4 regions of the Enterobacter sp. SM3 genome follow, and region 2 is predicted to be linked to each of the others. Evidence: predicted binding sites of a transcription regulator. Region 2 holds the regulator's gene; each other region holds the start of a gene.
The links. Region 2 encodes sigma-54, which starts transcription at its own class of promoters, with help from an activator protein. Its sites were predicted from a motif close to GTTGGCACANNTTTCGCTNT; they were not measured.

Region 1 (3,946 bases), 490 kb from region 2:
GGTCAGGTGACGTTTACGGATACGAATTGACTGTGGAGTCACTTCTACCAGTTCGTCATCATCGATGAATTCCAGAGCCTGCTCCAGAGTCATCTTGATCGGTGGAACCAGAACCGTTGCTTCGTCAGTACCGGACGCACGCATGTTGGTCAGTTTCTTACCGGTCAGGCAGTTTACGGTCAGGTCGTTAGAACGACTGTGAATACCGATGATCTGGCCTTCGTAAACTTCAGCACCGTGACCCAGGAACAGCTTACCGCGATCCTGCAGACCGAACAGCGCAAACGCAACCGCTTTACCCTGACCGTTGGAGATCAGCACGCCGTTATTACGCTGGCCCACTTCGCCCGGACGCACGTCGTCGTAGTGGCTGAAGGTGGAGTACAGCAGACCGGTACCGGAAGTCATGGTCATGAACTCTGAACGGAAGCCGATCAGACCACGGCTTGGGATCACGTAGTCGAGACGTACGCGGCCTTTGCCGTCTGGATTCATGTTTTTCAGGTCGCCTTTACGCTCACCCAGAGCCTGCATCACAGAACCCTGGTGCTGCTCTTCAACGTCCAGCGTTACGTTTTCGAACGGCTCTTGTTTACGGCCGTCGATTTCGCGGAAGATAACTTTCGGACGGGAAACCGCCATTTCGAAACCTTCACGACGCATGTTTTCGATCAGTACAGACAGGTGCAGCTCACCACGACCAGAAACGCGGAATGCATCGGCATCCTGGGTTTCTTCAACGCGCAGCGCAACGTTGTGCACCAGCTCTTTGTTCAGGCGGTCAAGGATCTGACGAGAGGTAACGAATTTACCTTCTTTACCACAGAACGGAGAGGTGTTGACGTTGAAGAACATGGATACGGTTGGTTCATCAACGGACAGGGCTGGCAGCGCTTCGACGTTCTGCGGATCGCAGATGGTGTCGGAGATGTTCAGTTCACCCAGACCGGTGATAGCGATGATGTCGCCCGCTTCCGCAACGTCACTCTCGATACGCTCAAGACCCAGGTGAGTCAGTACTTTACCGACTTTACCGTTACGGGTTTTGCCTTCGCTATCGATGATAGTAACCTGCTGGTTAGGCTTCACTTTACCGCGCTTGATACGACCAATGCCGATTACGCCAACGTAGTTGTTGTAGTCGAGCTGAGAGATCTGCATCTGCAGGGTGCCGTCGAGATCGACGTTTGGTGCAGGAACACGGTCAACAATCGCCTGATACAGCGGGGTCATGTCTTCAGCCATGTCTTCGTGGTCCAGACCTGCGATACCGTTCAGCGCAGAGGCGTAAACGATAGGGAAGTCCAGCTGCTCGTCGGTCGCGTCGAGGTTAACGAACAGGTCGAAGACCTGGTCAACAACCCAGTCAGGACGCGCGCCAGGGCGGTCAACTTTGTTGATAACAACGATTGGCTTCAGACCATGGGCAAAAGCTTTTTTGGTCACGAAGCGCGTCTGTGGCATTGGGCCATCCATTGCGTCAACGACCAGCAGAACGGAGTCTACCATGGACATTACACGTTCAACTTCACCACCGAAGTCGGCGTGCCCTGGGGTATCAACGATGTTGATACGGTAGTCATTCCATTTAATCGCGGTGTTTTTCGCGAGGATGGTAATCCCACGCTCTTTCTCCAAATCGTTGGAGTCCATCACGCGTTCTTGGGTTTCGGCACGCGCATCAAACGTACCGGATTGCTGCAGCAGCTTGTCAACCAGGGTAGTTTTACCATGGTCTACGTGCGCGATGATGGCGATGTTACGCAAATTTTCGATCACAACTTTGCCTCAGGCATTTAGAAATAGCGCGTTATTGTACACGGATTAATCGCACTACAAAACAGGATCACAAACATCCCCCGCAAACAAGTATTGCAGAGATGCTTTGTGATCGCTTTCACGGAGCGGTAAAAGGGCACTTTAACGTAAATTGCACCAATATGGTGCTCAATGTTCACATTGAAGCACTATACTGGTGCAACAAATCCATCGTGGTGCAGCCCTTTTGCACTATGGTGCGCATGATAACGCCTTTTTGGGGTGTTTTAAAAGTTGGCACAGATTTCGCTTTATAAAAAATACATGGCAACAGCCAGTACAAACAGAAATTGAAGACCTCGTTACCACGACGACAATGACCAATCTGGAGAGTTAAGTATGTCCGCTGAACACGTTTTGACGATGCTGAACGAACATGAAGTGAAGTTTGTTGATCTGCGCTTCACCGATACCAAAGGTAAAGAACAGCACGTCACAATCCCTGCTCATCAGGTGAACGCCGAATTCTTTGAAGAAGGCAAAATGTTTGACGGCTCCTCCATTGGTGGCTGGAAAGGCATTAACGAATCCGACATGGTTCTGATGCCGGACGCGACCACTGCGCTCATTGACCCGTTCTTCGAAGAACCAACCCTGATCATCCGTTGCGACATCCTCGAGCCAGGCACGCTGCAGGGCTACGACCGCGACCCACGTTCTATCGCAAAACGTGCTGAAGAGTACCTGCGTTCTACCGGCATCGCAGACACCGTTCTGTTCGGGCCAGAGCCAGAGTTCTTCCTGTTTGACGACATCCGTTTCGGCGCTTCAATTTCTGGTTCCCACGTGGCTATCGACGACATCGAAGGCGCATGGAACTCTTCCACCAAATACGAAGGTGGTAACAAAGGTCACCGTCCTGGCGTGAAAGGCGGTTACTTCCCGGTTCCTCCGGTCGATTCTTCACAGGACATCCGTTCTACCATGTGTCTGATCATGGAAGAGATGGGCCTGGTCGTTGAAGCGCACCACCACGAAGTGGCGACCGCTGGCCAGAACGAAATCGCTACCCGCTTCAACACCATGACCAAGAAAGCGGATGAGATTCAGATCTACAAATACGTTGTGCACAACGTTGCGCACCGTTTCGGTAAAACCGCGACCTTCATGCCAAAACCAATGTTTGGCGATAACGGTTCCGGTATGCACTGCCACATGTCTCTGTCCAAGAACGGGACCAACCTGTTCTCTGGCGACAAATATGCCGGTCTGTCCGAGCAGGCGCTGCACTACATCGGTGGTGTTATCAAACACGCTAAAGCGATCAACGCCCTGGCGAACCCAACCACTAACTCCTACAAACGTCTGGTCCCGGGCTACGAAGCGCCAGTGATGCTGGCCTACTCTGCACGTAACCGTTCTGCTTCTATCCGTATCCCGGTGGTGGCTTCTCCTAAAGCACGTCGTATCGAAGTGCGCTTCCCGGATCCAGCGGCTAACCCATACCTGTGCTTCGCAGCACTGCTGATGGCCGGTCTGGACGGTATCAAGAACAAGATCCACCCGGGCGAAGCGATGGACAAAAACCTGTACGACCTGCCGCCAGAAGAAGCGAAAGAGATCCCACAGGTTGCTGGCTCTCTGGAAGAAGCCCTGCAGGCGCTGGACGCAGACCGTGAGTTCCTGACTGCGGGCGGTGTGTTTACTGATGAAGCGATCGACGCTTACATCGCTCTGCGTATTGAAGAGAACGACCGTGTGCGTATGACGCCACACCCGGTTGAGTTCGAGCTGTACTACAGCGTTTAATAAAGTTGTTTTACCCGGCGTGATAAGCGCCGGGGGTAGTTGCCGTGGAAACTTTTAGCCCATCTCCGGATGGGCTTTTTTCTCCACCAACAACCTGATCTCACGCGCTTTTTACGCCGAAAACGCTATACTGCACTAAAACAGTGCAAACAACTCCAGGAGACTGCTGAATGGCAACTGGCACGCTGCCCGATGCTGGGCAGATTCTCAATTCTTTGATTAACAGCATTTTGCTGGTCGATGACGAGCTGGCCGTTCATTACGCCAACCCGGCGGCGCAGCAGCTGCTCGCCCAAAGCGCACGTAAACTGTTCGGCACCCCGCTTCCTGAACTCCTGAGCTATTTTTCGCTGAATATTGGCCTGATGCAGGAAAGTTT
Region 2 (3,946 bases):
GGGATCGGCTATCTGCCGCAGGAAGCCTCCATTTTCCGTCGTCTTAGCGTTTACGATAACCTGATGGCGGTCCTGCAAATTCGCAACGACCTGACCAGCGAACAGCGTCAGGATCGTGCCAACGAGCTGATGGAAGAGTTCCACATTGAGCATCTGCGTGACAGCCTCGGTCAGGCACTCTCCGGGGGTGAACGCCGCCGCGTTGAGATTGCGCGTGCGCTGGCCGCAAACCCGAAATTTATCCTTCTGGATGAACCGTTTGCGGGCGTTGACCCGATCTCGGTTATCGACATTAAACGTATCATTGAACACCTGCGCGACAGCGGGCTTGGCGTACTGATCACCGACCACAACGTCCGTGAAACGCTGGCCGTGTGTGAACGCGCGTATATTGTGAGCCAGGGCAATCTGATCGCCCACGGTACGCCGCAGCAGATCCTCGAAGACGATCATGTTAAGCGCGTCTATCTTGGGGAAGACTTCAGACTCTGATAGGGTAGAGGTAACGTAACGCCGAACCGGAGAAAAATGCTCTGAACATGAAGCAAGGTTTGCAATTAAGGCTCAGCCAACAACTGGCGATGACGCCGCAGCTACAGCAGGCAATTCGCCTGTTGCAACTGTCCACGTTAGAACTTCAGCAGGAGCTCCAGCAGGCGCTGGACAGCAACCCCCTGCTGGAACAAACCGATCTTCATGACGAGGTAGATACCCAGCAATCTCAGGATACAGAAGCGCTCGACACCGCGGATGCACTCGAACAAAAAGAGATGCCCGACGAGCTACCGCTGGATGCCAGCTGGGATGAAATCTACACCGCCGGAACCCCTTCCGGTACGCGTGCAGACTACCAGGATGATGAGCTACCGGTCTATCAGGGAGAAACCACCCAGTCGCTGCAGGATTACCTGATGTGGCAGGTGGAACTCACCCCCTTCTCCGATACCGACCGCGCGATTGCCACCTCAATTGTCGATGCCGTTGACGACACCGGCTATTTGACCGTCACGCTGGACGATATTCTGGAAAGCATGGGCGACGAAGAGATTGAGCTTGAGGAGATCGAAGCCGTTCTGAAGCGCATCCAGCGTTTCGATCCGGTAGGCGTGGCCGCAAAAGATCTGCGTGACTGCCTGCTGATCCAGCTTTCTCAGTTCAGCAAAGAGACGCCATGGATCGACGAAGCGCGCTTAATCATCAGCGATCATCTGGATCTGCTGGCCAACCACGATTTCCGCTCCCTGATGCGCGTCACGCGCCTGAAGGAAGAGGTGCTGAAAGAAGCGGTGAATCTGATCCAGTCGCTCGATCCGCGCCCGGGACAGTCGATCCAGACCAGCGAGCCCGAGTACGTGATCCCGGACGTGCTGGTCAGAAAACACAATGACCGCTGGGTCGTTGAACTGAATTCAGACAGCATCCCTCGCCTGCAAATCAACCAGCAGTATGCCTCCATGTGCACCAGCGCGCGTAACGACTCCGACAATCAATATATTCGTAGCAATCTTCAGGAAGCGCGATGGTTGATCAAAAGTCTGGAGAGCCGAAATGATACGCTGCTACGCGTCAGCCGCTGTATTGTCGAACAGCAACAGGCGTTCTTTGAGCAGGGCGAAGAGTATATGAAACCGATGGTACTGGCGGATATCGCCCAGGCCGTCGAAATGCATGAATCAACCATTTCCCGTGTCACCACGCAGAAGTATCTGCACAGTCCACGCGGTATTTTTGAGCTTAAGTATTTCTTCTCCAGCCATGTGAATACCGAGGGCGGCGGCGAAGCGTCGTCAACGGCCATTCGTGCCCTGGTGAAGAAGTTGATCGCCGCGGAGAACCCCGCGAAGCCACTAAGCGACAGTAAGTTAACCACCATGCTGTCCGATCAGGGTATTATGGTGGCACGTCGTACTGTTGCGAAGTATCGAGAGTCTTTATCCATTCCGCCGTCCAACCAGCGTAAACAGCTGGTCTGACACAACCGATAAGGAAGACACTATGCAGCTCAACATCACTGGACAAAACGTCGAAATTACTGAGGCTTTACGCGACTTTGTGAACGCGAAGTTTGCAAAACTCGAGCAGTATTTCGAAAGGATCAATCAGGTCTATATTGTGTTGAAAGTGGAGAAAGTGACTCATATCTCGGATGCCACCCTGCATGTTAACGGGGGTGAACTGCATGCCAGTGCGGAAGGGCAAGACATGTACGCTGCTATCGACGGCTTGATTGATAAGCTTGCACGACAGCTCAATAAACATAAAGATAAACTGAAACAACACTAATTGTCCGGGCAGTTAACGGGTGCAGGACGGCCTGTTGTGAAACACAACAGGCCATTTGTACAGTTAGCGCTTAGGTGAAATTATGATGAACAACGATTCCGCTCTTCAACTGAGCAATGTCCTTAACCAGGAATGTACCCGCAGTGCGGTTCACTGCCAGAGCAAAAAACGTGCGCTGGAGATCATCAGTGAACTGGCTGCAAAACAGCTGGGCCTGCCGCCGCAGGTGGTATTCGAAGCGATTCTGACCCGTGAAAAAATGGGCAGTACCGGTATCGGCAACGGCATCGCGATCCCGCACGGCAAACTGGAAGAGGATACCCTGCGTGCCGTTGGTGTGTTTGTGCAGCTTGAAACACCCATCGCCTTCGATGCCATTGATAACCAGCCCGTCGATCTCCTCTTCGCGCTGCTGGTGCCTGCCGATCAGACGAAAACCCATCTGCATACGCTGTCGCTGGTCGCAAAACGTCTGGCCGATAAAACCATTTGCCGTCGACTGCGCTCGGCCCAAAGTGATGAAGAGCTCTATCAAATTATCACTGAAGCAGAAGGCAATCAGGATGATGCATAACCAGGAGATGGCCTTCACATCTGTTGTCCTGAGGAGAAACGGAACATGGTGCTGATGATTGTCAGTGGTCGATCAGGGTCGGGGAAATCCGTTGCTCTGCGCGCGCTGGAAGACATGGGTTTTTACTGCGTCGATAACCTGCCGGTCGTGTTATTGCCTGACCTGGCACGCACGCTTGCGGAGAGACAAACCTCTGCCGCCGTCAGTATCGACGTCCGTAACATGCCTGAATCGCCAGAGATCTTCGAACAGGCCATGAGCAACCTGCCTGATGCGTTCTCGCCTCAGCTGCTGTTCCTTGATGCAGACCGCAATACGCTGATCCGCCGCTACAGCGATACCCGTCGCCTGCATCCGCTTTCCAGTAAGAACCTCTCTCTGGAGAGCGCTATCGATGAAGAGAGCGACCTGCTGGAACCGCTGCGTTCTCGTGCCGACCTGATTGTCGACACCTCTGAGATGTCCGTTCACGAGCTGGCGGAAATGCTGCGCACCCGGTTGTTGGGTAAACGCGAGCGTGAACTGACGATGGTGTTCGAGTCCTTCGGCTTTAAGCACGGTATTCCAATCGATGCGGATTACGTTTTCGACGTGCGCTTCCTGCCGAACCCGCACTGGGATCCGAAGCTGCGTCCAATGACCGGCCTGGATAAACCCGTTGCGGCCTTCCTCGACCGGCACACAGAAGTTCACAATTTTATCTACCAGACGCGAAGCTACCTTGAGCTATGGTTACCTATGCTGGAGACAAACAATCGTAGCTACCTGACGGTGGCGATTGGCTGTACCGGCGGTAAACATCGTTCGGTTTATATCGCCGAACAGCTGGCCGACTATTTCCGCTCGCGCGGGAAGAACGTTCAGTCCCGTCATCGCACGCTGGAAAAACGTAAAACATGACCGTAAAACAAACCGTTGAGATCACCAATAAGCTGGGTATGCATGCACGCCCGGCGATGAAACTGTTTGAGCTGATGCAGGGTTTCGATGCAGAGGTTCTGCTGCGGAATGACGAAGGTACCGAAGCGGAAGCGAACAGCGTGATCGCCCTGCTGATGCTGGATTCCGCCAAAGGGCGCCAGATTGAAG
Region 3 (3,946 bases), 520 kb from region 2:
CCCGCGATGCAGCACAGCGCCAGCGCGACCACGCTCACGCCCATCAACAACGGTGCGCAGCAGGCGTTTTCCGCTTCGCGGGTGCGCGGCGCGCCGAGGAAGGTCACGCCATAGACTTTCGCCATGCACATCACCGCCAGCGCCCCGGTAATCGCCAGCCCGACCGCCAGCAGCGGGCCGAGCAGGCGCGCGATAAATGCGTCGCTCTGACCAAGCGCGAAGAAGGACTGATAGATCACCCACTCCCCGGCAAAGCCGTTCAGCGGCGGCAGCGCGGCCATTGCCATCAGCCCGACCAGCATCGCCAGTGAAATCACCGGCATCTTTTTGCCAATCCCACCCAGCTTTTCGATATCCCGATGACCGGTGCGGAACCAGACGCTGCCCGCCCCGAGGAACAGGGTGCTTTTAAACAGGCTGTGGTTAACGAGGTGATACAGGCCACCGATAAACCCGGCGGCAATCAGCGCCGGATGATTGAGCGCCAGCCCGGTCACGCCCGCGCCAATGCCGAGCAGGATGATGCCGATGTTTTCCAGCGTGTGGTACGCCAGCAGGCGCTGGATGTTGTGCTCCATCAGCGCGTACAGGCCGCCGACGAATGCGGTGATCATTCCGGCGACCAGCAGCACGACGCCCCACCACAGCGGCGGCTGTCCGCCGGTCAGCGTAATCGCCAAAATTCCGAACAGACCCACTTTCATCACCACCACCGAAAACAGCGCGGCGGCGGGCGCGGAGGCATTCGCATGCGCCTGCGGCACCCAGCCGTGCAGCGGGATGATGCCAGCGAGCAGGCCAAAGCCGAGCACGCCCAGCAGCCAGACGTCGTTCCCCAGCGGATGGCCGTTGAGCGCAGAGAAATCCAGCGTGCCAAAGCGTTGCCACACCAGCCAGCAGGCCAGCGCCAGCAGCAGCGTTCCGAGGCGTCCCAATGCAAACCACAGCTTGCCGGAGGCGCTGCAGCCCGTCAGGAACACGCCGCAGAGCGCCATGATCTCCGCCATCACCACCAGCGCGCCGAGGTTGCTGGCGATAACGGTGCAGACCGCCGTCGCCATCAGCAGATTGACCAGCAGGCCGTTGGCTTTAGCGTGCGGGTGGCGGTGCCAGTCGATATTGAACAGGCTGATAAACACCCCGCACAGGCCAAACGTCACCAGCCAGATGGCGTTCAGCGGCGTGATCTCAACCGTGTGGCGAATCAGCGGCATCACGGTTTCTGCGGACTGTCCGCCGAGCAGGACAACGCCGCCTGCTGCCAGCGTCATCAGGCTAGCGACCGCTCCGCCGATCCCGGCGATCGCGCCGCTCAGGGCTTTATGGAATGAGAAGATCAGCGCCAGAACAGCGGCGGCAGCAAAACAGGCTACCGCGCTGGTAATCATCATCGCCGCGTTCATTTCGCCCCCTCGTTAAGCGCCTGTAGCAGAGAAAGGTCGCCAAAATCACTGTTGATGGTCAGCTCGCGTTTACGCTTGCTGGTACGGGCAATGTCGCGAATGTTAACCAGAATCAATGCCTTAGTCGGGCAGGTGCGCACGCAGGCCGGGCCCTGCTCATCGAAGCTGCACAGGTCGCATTTCACCGCAACGGCACGGATGCCGGGCACCCAGTCCAGCAGCGTGCTTACGCGTGCCGGAGCCGGTGGCGCGGGCGGGGCTTTTGGCGAGTTGGCGTTCGCCGGAATGTGCAGCGGACGGCTGCCGGAAAATTCAATCGCGCCGAACGGGCAGGCAATGCCGCACAGCTTGCAGCTAACGCACAGGCTTTCGTTCAGCTGGACAGCGCCATCAATTCGGGTGATGGCATTCACAGGGCAGACGCCCGCGCAGGGGGCGTCTTCACAGTGATGGCAGAGCTGCGGGGCAGACTCTTTTTCATTACGCATGACGTGCAGGCGCGGCATGGACTGCAGCCCATGCAGGCGATGCGTTTCCGAACACGCTGCCTCACAGGTTCGACAGCCAATACAGACCGTCGAGTCGGCAATTACAAAACGGTTCACCGGGTTTTCCTCTGGTGATAGTCATTTTTGACGAAAAACTGTCTTGTCGACACTTCTCGACACGCAGGAGTCAGGCCACGTTCGCTGAGGCGTTTCCATCCATCAGCTGCTTCAGGTTGACCGGGAGATCGTGCTCAACGGCGGCGTACAGGCCGTTATAGACCGGCGCGATTTTTTCCAGATAGTGCTCCAGCACCTGCTGGCGATCGCGGTTGCTGACGTGGCCGTCCACCATGCCGTCAGCCATCAGCTGCGCCTTCGCAATACACTGTTTTTCGCCGTCTTTTGTCTCGAGGTGGTACTCAATGGTGTGGCTGTTGAAGTTATCCGCCAGGGTAACGTTGATCGTGAAATGGCCGAACAGGACGAAGCGCATGTCGCCCTGCGCCGCGCAGCTCATCGCGTGGTGAAGACGCGCTTTCGAGAGGGTTATGCCCTGAACCAGAGAGTTACAGTAGAGGTGCCACTGGTCCTGCAGCTGCTGATGACGCTGCGCGATGTAATCCGCTTTTTCGCTGATTTCCCGAATAGTCATAGAAGGTATCCGTTTAATGGAGATATCGGCTGTTAAGCAGATTCCATGCCAGTTTTTATCTTAATGATTTTAAATGGGTTTAATTGTAAAACCGCTGTCAACGCCGCGGTGTCGACGTGTCATTTCGACAGCGTTGACATCGTCACGCCTTAACAAAAAACAAGCTGGCACCGTTATTGCATTCAATGGCGCAATTCATTGAGGAGGCGTCATGCACGAAATCACCCTCTGCCAGCGGGCTCTGGAACTTATCGAACAGCAGGCAGTGCAAAACCACGCGAAGCGCGTCACCGGCGTCTGGCTGAAGGTCGGAGCATTTTCCTGCGTCGAGACCAGCGCCCTGCATTTCTGCTTTGAGCTGGTGTGCCGCGGCACGCTGGCGGAAGGCTGCGAGCTCCATATTGAAGAGCAGCAGGCGGAGTGCTGGTGCGAGCAGTGCCAGCAGTACGTGACCCTGCTGTCATCGAAGGTTCAGCGCTGTCCGCAGTGTCAGAGCACCGGTCTTCGCATCGTGGCGGATGACGGCATGCAGATCCAACGCCTCGAAATCGAGAAGGAGTAAAGTATGTGTAGCACCTGCGGTTGCGCCGAAGGCAACCTGTATATAGAAGGGGATGAACATCGCCCCCATTCCGCGTTTCGCTCCGCGCCCTTTTCACCTGCCCCGCGCCCTTCTGCGGCACTGACCGGTATCACCTTCGCTCCACAGCGCTCCGATGCGGGCGATCTGCACTACGGCCACGGAGAGGCGGGTACCCACGCGCCGGGCATCAGCCAGCGCCAGATGCTGGAGGTGGAAATCAACGTGCTGGACAAAAATAACCAGATCGCCGCCCGCAACCGCGCGCGCTTTGCCGCCCGCAAACAGCTGGTGCTGAACCTGGTCTCCAGCCCCGGCTCCGGCAAAACCACGCTGTTAACGGAAACGCTCAAACGCCTGAACGGGCGCGTCTCCTGCGCGGTGATCGAAGGCGACCAGCAAACCGTTAACGACGCGGCGCGCATTCGCGAGACCGGCACCCCGGCGATTCAGGTTAATACCGGCAAAGGCTGCCACCTGGATGCGCAGATGATTGCCGATGCGGCACCGCGCCTGCCGCTGGCGGATAACGGCATTCTGTTTATTGAAAACGTCGGCAACCTGGTCTGCCCGGCGAGCTTCGATCTTGGCGAACGCCACAAGGTGGCGGTGCTTTCGGTGACCGAAGGCGAAGACAAACCGCTGAAGTACCCGCATATGTTTGCCGCCGCGTCCATCATGCTGCTGAACAAAGTCGACCTGCTGCCGTACCTGAATTTCGACGTGGATAAGTGTCTGGCGTATGCCCGTGAAGTGAATCCGGAGATTGAGATCCTGCTGATCTCCGCCACGCGCGGCGACGGCATGGACGGCTGGCTACAGT
Region 4 (3,946 bases), 540 kb from region 2:
CACGCGAACGTCCACTCTGTGGCTGCGGTCATCCCCCACGCGCTGGATGTCGCCGTACTGCAGCACACGCAGCAGCTTGGCCTGCAGCGAAAGGGAGAGCTCGCCGATTTCATCCAGAAACAGCGTGCCGTTATCGGCCATTTCGAACTTGCCGCTGCGGTTGCTGATGGCCCCGGTAAACGCCCCCTTAACGTGACCAAACAGCTCGCTTTCCGCCACGCTTTCCGGCAGCGCGGCGCAGTTGAGGTACACCAGCGGGTTCACCGCGCGCGGCGAGGCTTCGTGAATGGACTTCGCAACCAGCTCCTTACCGGTGCCGGTTTCCCCGAAGATCAGCACGTTCAGGTCTGAGGCGGCAACAATCTCAATCTCTTTTTTGAGCTGCGCCATGCCCGGCGAAAGGCCGATCATCTCCGTGTGCGTTACCTGCTCAAACGCCGCCGGGCTGCCGGGAAGAATGTTCTGGCTCTCCAGCTGTTCAATCAGCAGGGCATTGTTCAGCGCCCCGGCGGCCAGGGCGGCAATCAGGCGCAGCTCTTCGTCGCTAAAGGTGTCGAACTGGTCCGGCGACAGGCCGTCGAGGGTCAGTGCGCCAATCAGGTTTTGTCCGGCAAACAGCGGCAGGCCGATACAGGCGTGCACCTTCAGGCTCTCCTGTCCGGGAATAAGCCCGTCGTACGGGTCGGGCAAGTCGCTGTCCGCCGGGAAACGCACCACGTCACCCGCGCGGGCGATGGTTTCCAGACGCGGATGGCCCTCAAGGGTAAAACGCCGCCCGAGCACGTCCTGCGCCAGCCCGTCGATAGCCAGCGGAATAAACTGCCGCCCTTCGTAGCGCAGCAGCGCCGAGGCGTCGCACGCCAGCACGTGGCGCAGCGTGGAGATCAGCCGCTGAAAGCGGTCCTGATGGCCGATACCGGTCTGCAGTTCAATGGCGATCTTCGCCAGCACGTCTACGGAAAAGCTCATATTGACCTCGCTGTCATTTTGACAATCCACATTGTCATATTGACACTAATATTGATAGTCATAATGACTACCCATTACGGATCATAAAAATATTAATCAATAAAAATCAACAAATTAAAAGTTGGCACGCAACTTGATATAAGCAAATCATCTTATTTGAAAATGCTGTATTACGTAGAGGTTGCTATGTCTATTCTGGTTAAAAATAACATTCATTGGGTCGGTCAACGTGACTGGGAAGTGCGCGATTTCCACGGGACGGAATACAAAACGCTGCGCGGCAGCAGCTACAACAGCTATCTCATCCGCGAAGGAAAAAACGTGCTGATCGATACCGTCGATCACAAGTTCAGCCGCGAGTTCGTGCAGAACCTGCGCAGTGAAATCGACCTGGACGCCATCGACTACATCATCATCAACCACGCGGAAGAAGATCACGCCGGTGCGCTGACCGAGCTGATGTCTTACATTCCGAACACGCCTATCTACTGCACCACCAACGCCATCGACTCGATCAACGGCCATCACCACCATCCGGAGTGGAACTTCCACACCGTGAAAACGGGCGACGCGCTGGATATCGGCAATGGCAAACAGCTGATCTTCGTGGAAACGCCCATGCTGCACTGGCCGGACAGCATGATGACCTACATGACCGGCGACGCGGTGCTGTTCAGCAACGACGCCTTCGGCCAGCACTACTGCGACGAGCGCCTGTTCAACGACGAAGTGGACCAGACCGAACTCTTCGAGCAGTGCCAGCGCTACTATGCCAACATCCTGACCCCGTTCAGCCGCCTGGTGACGCCAAAAATCACCGAGATCCTCGGCTTCAACCTGCCGGTGGACATGATTGCCACCTCCCACGGCGTGGTATGGCGTGAGAACCCAACCCAGATTGTGGAGCTGTACCTGAAATGGGCGGCGGACTATCAGGAAGACCGCATCACCATTTTCTACGACACCATGTCCAACAACACCCGCATGATGGCGGATGCCATTGCTCAGGGCATCAACGAAGTGGACCCCAACGTGGCGGTGAAAATCTTCAACGTGGCGCGCAGCGATAAGAACGAGGTGTTGACCAACGTGTTCCGCTCTAAGGGCGTGCTGGTGGGCACCTCCACCATGAACAACGTGATGATGCCGAAAATTGCCGGTCTGGTGGAAGAGATGACCGGCCTGCGTTTTCGCAACAAGCGCGCCAGCGCCTTTGGCTCTCACGGCTGGAGCGGCGGCGCGGTAGACCGTCTGTCTACCCGCCTGCAGGATGCCGGTTTTGAAATGTCCCTGAGCCTGAAGGCAAAATGGCGTCCGGATATCGACGCCCTGGAGATCTGCCGCCAGCACGGTCGCGACATTGCCCGTCAGTGGGCGCTCGCCCCCCTTCCGCAAGCGGCACAACCATCCGAACAGCAGGAAGCCTGCGCCTGTGCGGCAGCCGCGGCTGCTGACCTCGGCCCGCGCATGCAGTGCAGCGTCTGCCAGTGGATTTACGATCCTGAGCTGGGCGAACCGCTGCAGGATGTTGCTCCGGGCACCCCGTGGCGCGACGTGCCGGACAACTTCCTCTGCCCGGAATGTTCCCTCGGAAAAGACGTTTTTGACGAACTGGGTACGGAGGCAAAATGAGCAACGGTATCGTCATCATCGGCTCGGGCTTTGCCGCCCGCCAGCTGGTAAAAAACATCCGCAAGCAGGATGCCAGCGTGCCGCTGACGGTGATTGCCGCCGACAGCATGGACGAGTACAACAAGCCCGATCTCAGCCACGTCATTAGCCAGAATCAGCGCGCCGAAGACCTCACCCGCCAGACGGCGGGGGAGTTCGCAGAGCAGTTTAACCTGCGCCTGTTCCCGTACACCTGGGTCACCGATATCGACGCCGCCGCCCGCGTGGTGAAAGCAAAAGAGAAGACCTGGCAGTACGACAGGCTGGTGCTCGCCACGGGTGCCTCTGCGTTCGTACCGCCGATTGAGGGCCGCGAGCTGATGCTCACCCTCAACAGCCAGCAGGAGTACCAGGCCAGCGAAACGGCGCTTCGCGACGCGCAGCGCGTGATGATTGTCGGCGGCGGGCTGATAGGCACCGAACTGGCGATGGATTTCTGCCGGGCGGGCAAATCCGTCACCCTGGTCGACCATGCGGCGAGCATCCTGTCGTCACTGATGCCCGCAGAAGTAAGCAGTCGCTTACAGCATCGCCTGACCGACATGGGCGTCCATCTGCTGCTCAAATCGCAGCTGCTGAGTTTGACCAAAACTGAAGGCGGTATTCGTGCCACGCTCGACCGCAGCCGCAGCGTTGAGGTGGATGCGGTTATCGCGGCGACGGGCCTGCGCCCGGAAACCGGGCTGGCGCATCGCGCAGGCGCCGAAACAGGTCGTGGCGTGAAGGTAAATAGCTACCTACAAACTACGCAGCCGGATATTTATGCGCTGGGCGACTGCGCGGAAATTAACGGTCAGGTGCTTCCGTTCCTGCAGCCGATACAATTAAGCGCGATGTATCTGGCGAAAAATTTGCTCGGCGGCAGCGCGCCGCTGAAATTACCCGCCATGCTAATTAAAGTCAAAACGCCGGAATTACCGCTGCATCTTGCCGGTGAAACGCAGCGTCATGATCTGAACTGGCAAATTACCCTCGAACCGCAGGGAATAGTCGCGCGCGGTGCCGATAATGAGGGTCAACTACGCGCTTTTGTCGTCAGTGAAGACCGGATGAAGGAGGCTTTCGCGCTGCTGAAACTGTTACCTGCTTAACCCTCGTTTTGCCGGGTGGCGCTTTGCTTACCCGGCCTACAGCACGGCCACGCTTACTTAACCTTTGGATTTGATTATCCACCGCCCCGATGTCCCGGGGCTTTTTTTTACGCATTCTATTCATCAAATAAATGCAAAGCAGGTATATCATCGCTATCAATCCCTTATTTATTATTTCCATTAATACTTAAATGCGGAACAGCTTAAAAACATCA

Region 1: a site for sigma-54 is predicted at 2,052-2,071, ahead of glnA (glutamate--ammonia ligase). Genes of this name have one in related genera too.
Region 3: a site for sigma-54 is predicted at 2,707-2,726, ahead of hypA (hydrogenase maturation nickel metallochaperone HypA). Genes of this name have one in related genera too.
Region 4: a site for sigma-54 is predicted at 1,090-1,109, ahead of norV (anaerobic nitric oxide reductase flavorubredoxin). Genes of this name have one in related genera too.

Annotation. Positions count from the first base shown of each region.
Region 1 is NZ_CP099971.1:4,791,282-4,795,227, forward strand. Features, by position in the region: gene typA (ribosome-dependent GTPase TypA) at 1-1,779, opposite strand, end outside; gene glnA (glutamate--ammonia ligase) at 2,158-3,567, shown strand; gene glnL (nitrogen regulation protein NR(II)) at 3,738-3,946, shown strand, end outside.
Region 2 is NZ_CP099971.1:4,303,407-4,307,352, forward strand. Features, by position in the region: gene lptB (LPS export ABC transporter ATP-binding protein) at 1-492, shown strand, start outside; gene rpoN (RNA polymerase factor sigma-54) at 540-1,973, shown strand; gene hpf (ribosome hibernation promoting factor) at 1,996-2,283, shown strand; gene ptsN (PTS IIA-like nitrogen regulatory protein PtsN) at 2,366-2,857, shown strand; gene rapZ (RNase adapter RapZ) at 2,903-3,757, shown strand; gene npr (PTS phosphocarrier protein NPr) at 3,754-3,946, shown strand, end outside.
Region 3 is NZ_CP099971.1:3,780,756-3,784,701, forward strand. Features, by position in the region: gene hycC (formate hydrogenlyase subunit 3) at 1-1,403, opposite strand, end outside; gene GVO84_RS17705 (4Fe-4S dicluster domain-containing protein) at 1,400-2,008, opposite strand; gene hycA (formate hydrogenlyase regulator HycA) at 2,079-2,543, opposite strand; gene hypA (hydrogenase maturation nickel metallochaperone HypA) at 2,755-3,105, shown strand; gene hypB (hydrogenase nickel incorporation protein HypB) at 3,109-3,946, shown strand, end outside.
Region 4 is NZ_CP099971.1:3,761,425-3,765,370, forward strand. Features, by position in the region: gene norR (nitric oxide reductase transcriptional regulator NorR) at 1-969, opposite strand, end outside; gene norV (anaerobic nitric oxide reductase flavorubredoxin) at 1,156-2,601, shown strand; gene norW (NADH:flavorubredoxin reductase NorW) at 2,598-3,731, shown strand.